Regions from separate parts of the Variovorax sp. HW608 genome, predicted to be linked through region 2. Evidence: predicted binding sites of a transcription regulator. Region 2 holds the regulator's gene; the other holds the start of a gene.
What was found. Region 2 encodes NrdR, which represses ribonucleotide reductase genes. Its sites were predicted from a motif close to CACNANATNTNGTG; they were not measured.
Positions count from the first base shown of each region.

Region 1: the regulator NrdR is predicted to act here: its motif matches at 2,109-2,122, upstream of VAR608DRAFT_RS19640 (ribonucleoside-diphosphate reductase subunit alpha).

Region 1 is NZ_LT607803.1:4,167,160-4,171,500, reverse strand. Features, by position in the region: gene VAR608DRAFT_RS19650 (sigma-54-dependent transcriptional regulator) at 1-1,300, shown strand, start outside; gene ampD (1,6-anhydro-N-acetylmuramyl-L-alanine amidase AmpD) at 1,293-1,883, shown strand; gene VAR608DRAFT_RS19640 (ribonucleoside-diphosphate reductase subunit alpha) at 2,237-4,341, shown strand, end outside.
Region 2 is NZ_LT607803.1:5,501,045-5,505,385, reverse strand. Features, by position in the region: gene VAR608DRAFT_RS26070 (lytic transglycosylase domain-containing protein) at 1-66, shown strand, start outside; ZMP/ZTP riboswitch at 106-233, shown strand; gene glyA (serine hydroxymethyltransferase) at 275-1,519, shown strand; gene nrdR (transcriptional regulator NrdR) at 1,593-2,036, shown strand; gene VAR608DRAFT_RS26055 (GspH/FimT family pseudopilin) at 2,180-2,764, shown strand; gene pilV (type IV pilus modification protein PilV) at 2,752-3,357, shown strand; gene VAR608DRAFT_RS26045 (PilW family protein) at 3,344-4,147, shown strand; gene VAR608DRAFT_RS26040 (pilus assembly PilX family protein) at 4,147-4,341, shown strand, end outside.

The DNA.
Region 1 (4,341 bases), 1.3 Mb from region 2:
CATGACCGCTTACGGCTCGGCCGAGAACGCGGTCGAGGCGCTCAAGGCCGGCGCCTTCGACTACCTCACCAAGCCGGTCGACCTGAAGCAGTTCCGCTCGGTGGTGGCATCGGCCGTGCAGGCACCGCCGCAGACCGCGGCGCCCGCGAAACCGCCGCGCCCCGCAGGGACTGCCGAGGCCGCCGAGGAAGCCGGCAGGACGACGCCCGCCATCGGCGCGATCGGCGCCAGTGGCGCAGCGGCGCTCGATCGCCTGGTCGGCGAGTCCGAACCGATGCGGCTCGTGAAGGCGCGCATCGCCAAGGTCGCGCGCGGCATGGCGCCGGTGCTGGTGCGCGGCGAGTCCGGCACCGGCAAGGAACTGGTGGCGCGAGCGGTGCATGCCTGCAGCCAGCGCAGCGACGGGCCTTTCGTGGCGGTGAACTGCGGCGCGATCCCCGAGAACCTGCTCGAAGCCGAGTTCTTCGGCGCGCGCAAAGGCTCCTACACCGGCTCCGCGCAGGACCGCGACGGCTACTTCCAGGCGGCGCGCGGCGGCACGCTCTTCCTCGACGAGATCGGCGACCTGCCGCTGGCGATGCAGTCGAAGCTGCTGCGGGCGATCCAGGAACGCAGCGTGCGGCCCATCGGCTCGACGCAGGAAGACGCGGTGGACGTGCGCATCGTGAGCGCCACCCACAAGGACCTCCACGCGGAGGTCCAGGCCGGCCGCTTCCGGCAGGATCTCTTCTATCGCCTCAACGTGATCGAGATCGCGGTACCCGCGCTGCGCGACCGCCGCGAGGATCTGCCGTCGCTCTGCCATGCGCTGCTCGGCCGCATCGCGCGCGACGCCGGCATGCCGGCACCCACCCTTTCGGCCGAGGTGCTTCAGCAGTTGGCCGCGCATCCCCTCAATGGCAACGTGCGGGAACTCGAGAACCTGCTGCACCGCGCGGTGGCCCTGAGCGAGGGTGACGTGCTCTGCGTCGATCTGATGGGGACGACCAGCGCGCCCGCGCCGCTCGAGCCCGCGCCGCTCGAGCCGGCGGCAGTGCTCCCGCCGGCACCCGCGGCCGCGCCGGCCACACCGGCCGCATCGGTTCGAGCGCCGGCCACGGTGCCGCCGGACCTGCAGAGCTACCTCGACGAGCAGGAACGACAGATCCTCGTGCGCGCGCTGCAGGAAACCGGCTTCAACCGCACCGCCGCCGCCGCGCGGCTGGGCCTGAGCCTGCGCCAGATCCGCTACCGCATCGCGCGCCTGGGCATCACGACGCCCAACGGCGACGACGCCAACGGTCCCGGCGGCGATGAGTGATCCGGCACGCGGCCTCTGGCAGTCCGGCTGGTATCGCTTCGCGCGGCCCCTGCCCTCGCCCAACTTCGGTCCGAGGCCCGCGGGTGCGCAGGTCGACCTGATCGTCGTGCATTCGATCAGCCTGCCGCCGGGCCAGTATGGCGGCGACGAGGTGCAGCAGCTCTTCACGAACCGCCTCGACTGGGATGCGCATCCCTACTTCGACAAGATCCGCGGCCTCGAGGTCTCGGCGCATTTCTATGTGCGGCGCAACGGCGAGCTCTGGCAGTTCGTGAGCTGCGACGACCGGGCCTGGCATGCGGGCGCCTCGTCATGGCGCGGACGCTCGAACTGCAATGACGACTCGATCGGCATCGAGCTCGAAGGGCTCGAAGGCGAGACCTTCGAAAGCGCGCAGTACGAAACCCTCGCGAGCCTGTGCGCCGCCATCGCGCAGGCCTACCCGACGGCCTTCGTCGCGGGCCACGAGCACATCGCACCGGGCCGCAAGCAGGATCCCGGACCGGGTTTCGACTGGCGCCTCCTGCGCGAGCAACTGGGCTGGGACCGGGCGATGTTCCCAGCCGCCACGCCGGATCCCTGAAGATTTTTTCAATCGCGCCGCAGCGGGCGATGCGCCCATGCTGCGCCACAACAAAGCCGCGACCGGCAAGTCGCAGGCGCAGCAACCATGCGCTTTCCAGGCCCAAATCCGCCGCAAACGCCCATGGATCGGGGGTCGCGCTACCTTGAGCCAACCGGGAAGCGGCCCCGCCGCCCCATCACCCGCCGCCGAGCGAATTTCACAGTGGTTGTTGTTTGTGGAAAACACTATATCTAGTGGGTTGTAGACCCAATGGACCCTAGATATAGTGTGCCCCTGCCAGACGTTTACAGCCGGAAACAAAGGCCAGAGCGGCTCCGCCGTCCCACAAGAATTTGCCAAACGAGGATTGAATGCAAACTGCCCTGAACACCCCTTCCACCCCCCGCGCCGTACCCTCGACGCCGCAAAACCGTGACGTTGCCGGTTCGCCCACCGGCAATGCACTCGCCAACTACCAGATCATTCGCCGCAACGGCGCCGTGGTGCCCTTCGAGCCGAACAAGATCGCCGTCGCCATGATGAAGGCCTTCCTGGCCGTGCACGGCACCCAGGGTGCCGCTTCGGCCAGCGTGCGCGAAACCGTCGACGTGCTGACGCAGAACGTGGTGCGCGCGCTGATGCGCTCGCGCCCGGGCGGCGGCACCTTCCACATCGAGGACGTGCAGGACCAGGTCGAGCTCGGCCTGATGCGCGGCGGCCACCACGAGATCGCCCGCGCCTACGTGCTCTACCGCGAGCGCCGCGCGCAGGAGCGCACCAAGCAGGGCGAGCAGGAAGCGCCCGCGGCGCCGACGCTGCATGTGCTCGACCGCGGCGAACGTGTCGCGCTCGACCTCGGCGAACTCAAGGGCCTGATCGAATCCGCCTGCGCCGGCCTGGGCGAGAGCATCAGCGCCGAGCCGATCGTCGCCGAGACGATGCGCAACCTCTACGACGGCGTGCCGCTCGACGAGGTCTACAAGGCGTCGATCCTCGCCGCCCGCACGCTGATCGAGAAGGACCCCGACTACACCTTCGCGACCGCACGCCTGCTGCTGCACACGATCTTCAAGGAAATCATCGGCCGCGAAGTGCCGCCCGCCGAGCGCGCGCAGGCCTATGCCGACTACTTCCCGCAGTTCATCAAGAAGGGCGTCGACAACGAGCTGCTCGACGAGAAGCTGCTGCAGTTCGACCTGGCCCGCCTCGGCGCCGCGCTCAAGCCCGAGCGCGACCACCAGTTCGACTACCTGGGCCTGCAGACCCTGTACGACCGCTACTTCCTGCATGTGCGCAAGACCCGCATCGAGCTGCCGCAGGCCTTCTTCATGCGCGTCGCGATGGGCCTGTCGCTGAACGAGATCGACCGCGAAGCCCGCGCCATCGAGTTCTACGAGGTGCTGTCGTCCTTCGACTTCATGTCGAGCACGCCGACGCTGTTCAACAGCGGCACGCTGCGCTCGCAGCTGTCGAGCTGCTACCTCACCACGGTGCCGGACGACCTCGACGGCATCTACGAGTCGATCAAGGAAAACGCGCTGCTGTCGAAGTTCGCCGGCGGCCTGGGCAACGACTGGACGCGCGTGCGCGCCCTCGGCAGCCACATCAAGGGCACCAACGGCGAATCGCAGGGCGTCGTGCCCTTCCTCAAGGTGGTGAACGACACCGCGGTCGCGGTCAACCAGGGCGGCAAGCGCAAGGGCGCGGTCTGCACGTACCTCGAAAGCTGGCACCTCGACATCGAGGAATTCCTCGAGCTGCGCAAGAACACCGGCGACGACCGCCGCCGCACGCACGACATGAACACCGCGAACTGGATTCCCGACCTGTTCATGCGCCGCGTGATGGAAAAGGGCAACTGGACGCTGTTCTCGCCCTCGAGCGTGCCCGACCTGCACGACAAGTTCGGCGCCGAGTTCGAAGCCGCCTACGTCGCCTATGAAGAGAAGGCCGCACGCGGCGACCTCAAGCCCAGCCGCACCCTCCCGGCGACCGACCTCTGGCGCAAGATGCTCACGATGCTGTTCGAGACCGGGCATCCGTGGATCACGTTCAAGGACGCCTGCAACGTCCGCTCGCCGCAGCAGCACGCCGGCGTGGTGCACTCGTCCAACCTCTGCACCGAGATCACGCTGAACACCAGCGACACCGAAACCGCGGTCTGCAACCTCGGCTCGGTCAACCTGCTGCAGCACCTGAAGGACGGCAAGGTCGACCAGGAAAAGCTGGGGCGCACCGTCTCGACCGCGATGCGCATGCTCGACAACGTGATCGACATCAACTACTACGCGGTCAAGAAGGCGCGCGATTCGAACCTGCGCCACCGCCCGGTCGGCCTCGGCCTGATGGGTTTCCAGGACGCGCTGTACGAGCTGCGCATCCCCTACGCCTCGCAGGAAGCGGTGCAGTTCGCCGACGAGTCGATGGAGGCGATCTGCTACTACGCCTACTGGGCCTCGACCGAGCTGGCGCGCGA
Region 2 (4,341 bases):
AACCCGAGCCCGGCCAAGCAGCAGGAGGCCGGTTCGGAGCGCGTCGCAATGGTCGTCGGGGATTAGCGTTCTTTCGAGACGGCGGCAACCGCCGTCAGCTACACTCGGCGGGCACGCGACTGGCGATAGGCGCTGCACTTTTTCAGGTGCGTTGCGCTGACGTGGACTACCACTGGGGAGCGTGCTGCCTGCGGTCTCGAGCAGGTGTTCAGCCGTTCGCCTGGGCAGCCCTTGTTTGGTTGAAGAACAAGGCCCACCGTCTTGAAGGACTGCCATGTACCACCGCAACAACCTGGTCGAACAGACCGATCCTGAAATCTGGGCCGCCATCCAGGCCGAGAACGCCCGCCAGGAACACCACATCGAGCTCATCGCGAGCGAAAACTACGCCTCGCCCGCCGTCATGGCCGCGCAGGGCTCGCAGCTCACCAACAAATACGCCGAGGGCTATCCCGGCAAGCGCTACTACGGCGGCTGCGAGAACGTCGACATCGCCGAGCAACTGGCCATCGACCGCGTCAAGCAGCTCTTCGGCGCCGATGCCGCCAACGTGCAGCCGCATTGCGGCGCCTCCGCGAACGAAGCCGTGATGCTGGCCTTCCTCAAGCCCGGCGACACCATCATGGGCATGAGCCTTGCCGAAGGCGGCCACCTGACCCACGGCATGCCGCTCAACATGAGCGGCAAGTGGTTCAATGTCGTGAGCTACGGCCTCGACGAAAAGGAAGCGATCGACTACGACGCGATGGAGCGCAAGGCGCACGAGCACCTGCCCAAGCTGATCATCGCCGGCGCCTCGGCCTATTCGCTGCGCATCGACTTCGAGCGCTTCGCCAAGGTCGCGAAGGACGTCGGCGCGATCTTCATGGTCGACATCGCCCACTACGCAGGCCTCGTGGCCGCGGGCGTCTACCCCAACCCGGTGCCTCACGCGGACGTGGTCACCTCCACCACGCACAAGAGCCTGCGCGGCCCGCGCGGCGGCATCATCCTGATGAAGTCGCAGCACGAGAAGGCGATCAACAGCGCGATCTTCCCGGGCCTGCAAGGCGGTCCGCTGATGCACGTGATCGCCGCCAAGGCGGTTGCTTTCAAGGAAGCGCTGTCGCCGGAATTCAAGGCCTACCAGCAGCAGGTGGTCAAGAACGCCCAGGTCGTCGCCGAGACCCTCACCGCGCGGGGCCTGCGCATCGTGAGCGGCCGTACCGAAAGCCACGTGATGCTGGTCGACCTGCGCGCCAAGGGCATCACCGGCAAGGAAGCCGAAGCGGTGCTGGGCGATGCCCACATGACGATCAACAAGAACGCCATCCCGCACGATCCCGAGAAGCCGATGGTCACCAGCGGCGTGCGCATCGGAACGCCGGCGATGACGACGCGCGGCTTCAAGGAAGAGGAAGCGCGCATCACGGCCAACCTGATCGCCGACGTGCTCGACAACCCGCGCGACGCGGCCAACATCGAGGCGGTTCGCGCCAAGGTGAACGCGCTGACCAGCCGTTTCCCGGTGTACCGCTGACTCCCGTGATTCCCATGCCCGGCGCTGCAAGTCGTCGTCAGAGTCGCGGCCCGGCGCCGGGCGGAGCGGCCGCATGAAATGCCCCTTCTGCGGCCACCTCGAAACGCAGGTCGTCGAGACCCGCGTTTCGGAGGACGGTGACTTCGTGCGCCGCCGGCGCCAGTGCAGCGCCTGCGACAAGCGCTTCACCACCTACGAGCGGCCCGACGTGACCTTCCCGGTGGTCGTCAAGAAGGACGGCAGCCGCGCCGACTTCGTGCCCGCGAAGGTTCGCGCCTCGATGATGCTGGCGCTGCGCAAGCGCCCCGTGAGCATCGAGCAGATCGACAACGCACTGCTGCGCATCGAGCAGAAGCTGCTCTCCAGCGGCCTGCGCGAGATCGAATCGACCAAGGTGGGCGAGCTCGTGATGCGCGAGCTCAAGAAGCTCGACAAGGTGGCCTACGTCCGCTTCGCGTCGGTGTACCGGAGCTTCGAGGACGTGGATGAGTTCAGGCAGTTGCTGCGGGATATCTGACTGGCCGCACGCCAGCGCTCTCCCAAAGACAACTGTTCCGAATTGTCTTTTCGATTGCAGATCTGACCATTCATCGCGCGAACTGCGCCGCCCGGTCGCTTTGAGATCTGTCACCGCCTAACGAGCCCTAGCATCCGCGCCCTATGCGGACAGGCTCGTTTTCATCCTTCTTTCGTCACGAACGCCGCCCGGCGGCCCGCATCCACTCGGGGTTTACGGCCATCGAACTGATGGTCGTGATCGCGCTCCTCGCCATCCTGGCTGCAATCGCCATGCCGCAGTTCCGGGACGTGCTGAACCGCTACAAGGTTCGGCGCGCAGTGGAAGAGATGCGCGGCACGCTTTATCTCGCGCGTACCGAATCCATCAAGCGCGGCGGTCAGGTGACCCTGCAGCGCATCGCATCTGCTGACTGCGCTCCAGCATCTGCCGAGTGGAGTTGCGGGTGGATGCTGTTCGCGGATGCGAACGAGAACGCCACGCTCGACGGCACCGATATCGTTCTCCAGACCTCTTCCGCGCCGATGGGAGTGAAAGTCGAAATCCAGCAGGGCGATTCGGCACCGGAATCGCTTCAGGCTGACCGCTGGGGCCAATGGAACGAAGGCTCCTTCAACTTCACATTCCGTCCCGTCGACGACGTGAGCGACTCGCTGGCGACGACCCTGTGTCTTCTGGCAGGCGGCTGGATGTACACGAGCCATGGAGCACACACATGCGACGAATGAAGAGGCTCAGCCATCGGCGTGCGGCGCGTCGCGTGTATCGCAAGTTCCAGCAAGGCATCACCTTGCTGGAATCGCTCGTCGCCATCGTGGTGCTGGTCCTCGCCGTCCTCGCAACGCTCGGCGTGCAACTGCGCTCGCTCGCCGAGACGCAGACTGGCGTGCGGCGCGCGCAAGCCGTGCGGCTCATCGAAGATCTCGCGGAACGCGTCAAATCGAATCCCGACGGCTTTGCGCAGCTCGCAGCCTTCGCCGGCGACTTCAATGCCAGCGGCGCGCCGGGCACCTCATGCGACACCAGCAGTTGCACTCCAGGCGAGCTCGCGAAATGGGACGTCCGCCAATGGCGCGCCGCCGTTTCGGAGACGCTGCCGATGGGGAAGGCAGCCATCTTCACCGCCACGGGCGAAGTCGACCCCGGCACCCGCCGCCAATTGCGCATCGTCGTGGCCTGGCGCGCCAACGAGTACCGGCGTCAGGGCCAGGACGCGAAAGACATCGAACTCTATGAAAAGCCATTGAGGGTCGCCACCGGAGCTGCCGGCATCGACTGCCCCGCCGATCTCATCTGCCATCTCGCCCATGTTCAGCCCTGACCGCCACCTCGGCGCCTTCCGGCGCAACACCCCCCCGCGCGTACGCCAGAAGGGGGCTTCCCTGATCGAATTGCTCGTGGGCCTCACGATCGGTTTGCTCGTGATTGCCGCCGCGCTCGGGACGCTGCTCATCAGCCGTGGCTCTTCGGTCGCGATCACCGAGATGAGCCAGTTGCAGCAGCAAGGCTCCTACGCGCTGCGCGTGATCGGCGTCCAGTTCCGGCAGGCCGGCTCGGTCGAATTGATGCAGGCCGCCTCGGGCGCTTACGCCTTCAGCAGCGCCTTCACCGGCTTCGGCGGCGGCCCCACGGTGGTGACCGGCAAGGAAGGCGCCAATGGGTTGCCCGACGAGGTATCGGTCAGCAACCAGCCGTCCGCGGTGCTGGCGACGCAGCGGCGCGATTGCCTCGGCAGGGAAACCACCGGCGACCGCATGGACAGCACGTTCTTCGTGAGGAACGCGCAGCTCTATTGCAGGGGCTCCGACCCGAAGGCCCAGGCCATCATCGGCAACGTGGCGGACTTCCAGGTCAGCTACCGGGTCAAGACCGACGCGGGCACACAGTCGCTCGCGGCCGACAAGGTCAAAGCCGCGAACTTGTGGTCCTCCGTGTCGGCCATCGAAATCTGCCTCGACCTCCAGGGCACCGACAACAGCAACCCGCAGGCCGGCACCTACCAGACCTGCCGGGTCGACGGCAGCGGGACTCCCGTGCGCGCGTCCCGCGACGGCCGCATTCATCTGGTCTACCGCAACGTCTTCAATCTTCGCACGCAGGGATTTCTCTGATGAACTCACCCCGTCATCGCCAGCAAGGCATCTCTCTGTTCGTCGTCATGGTCATGGTGATGCTCACCACGCTGATCGCCATGTGGGGCAGCCGCACCGCGCTTCTCAACGAAATGGTGACGGGCAACGACAGCGACTACCAGCGGGCGCTCGAAGCCGCGCAGGCCATGGTTCGCGACGCAGAGCTCGACATC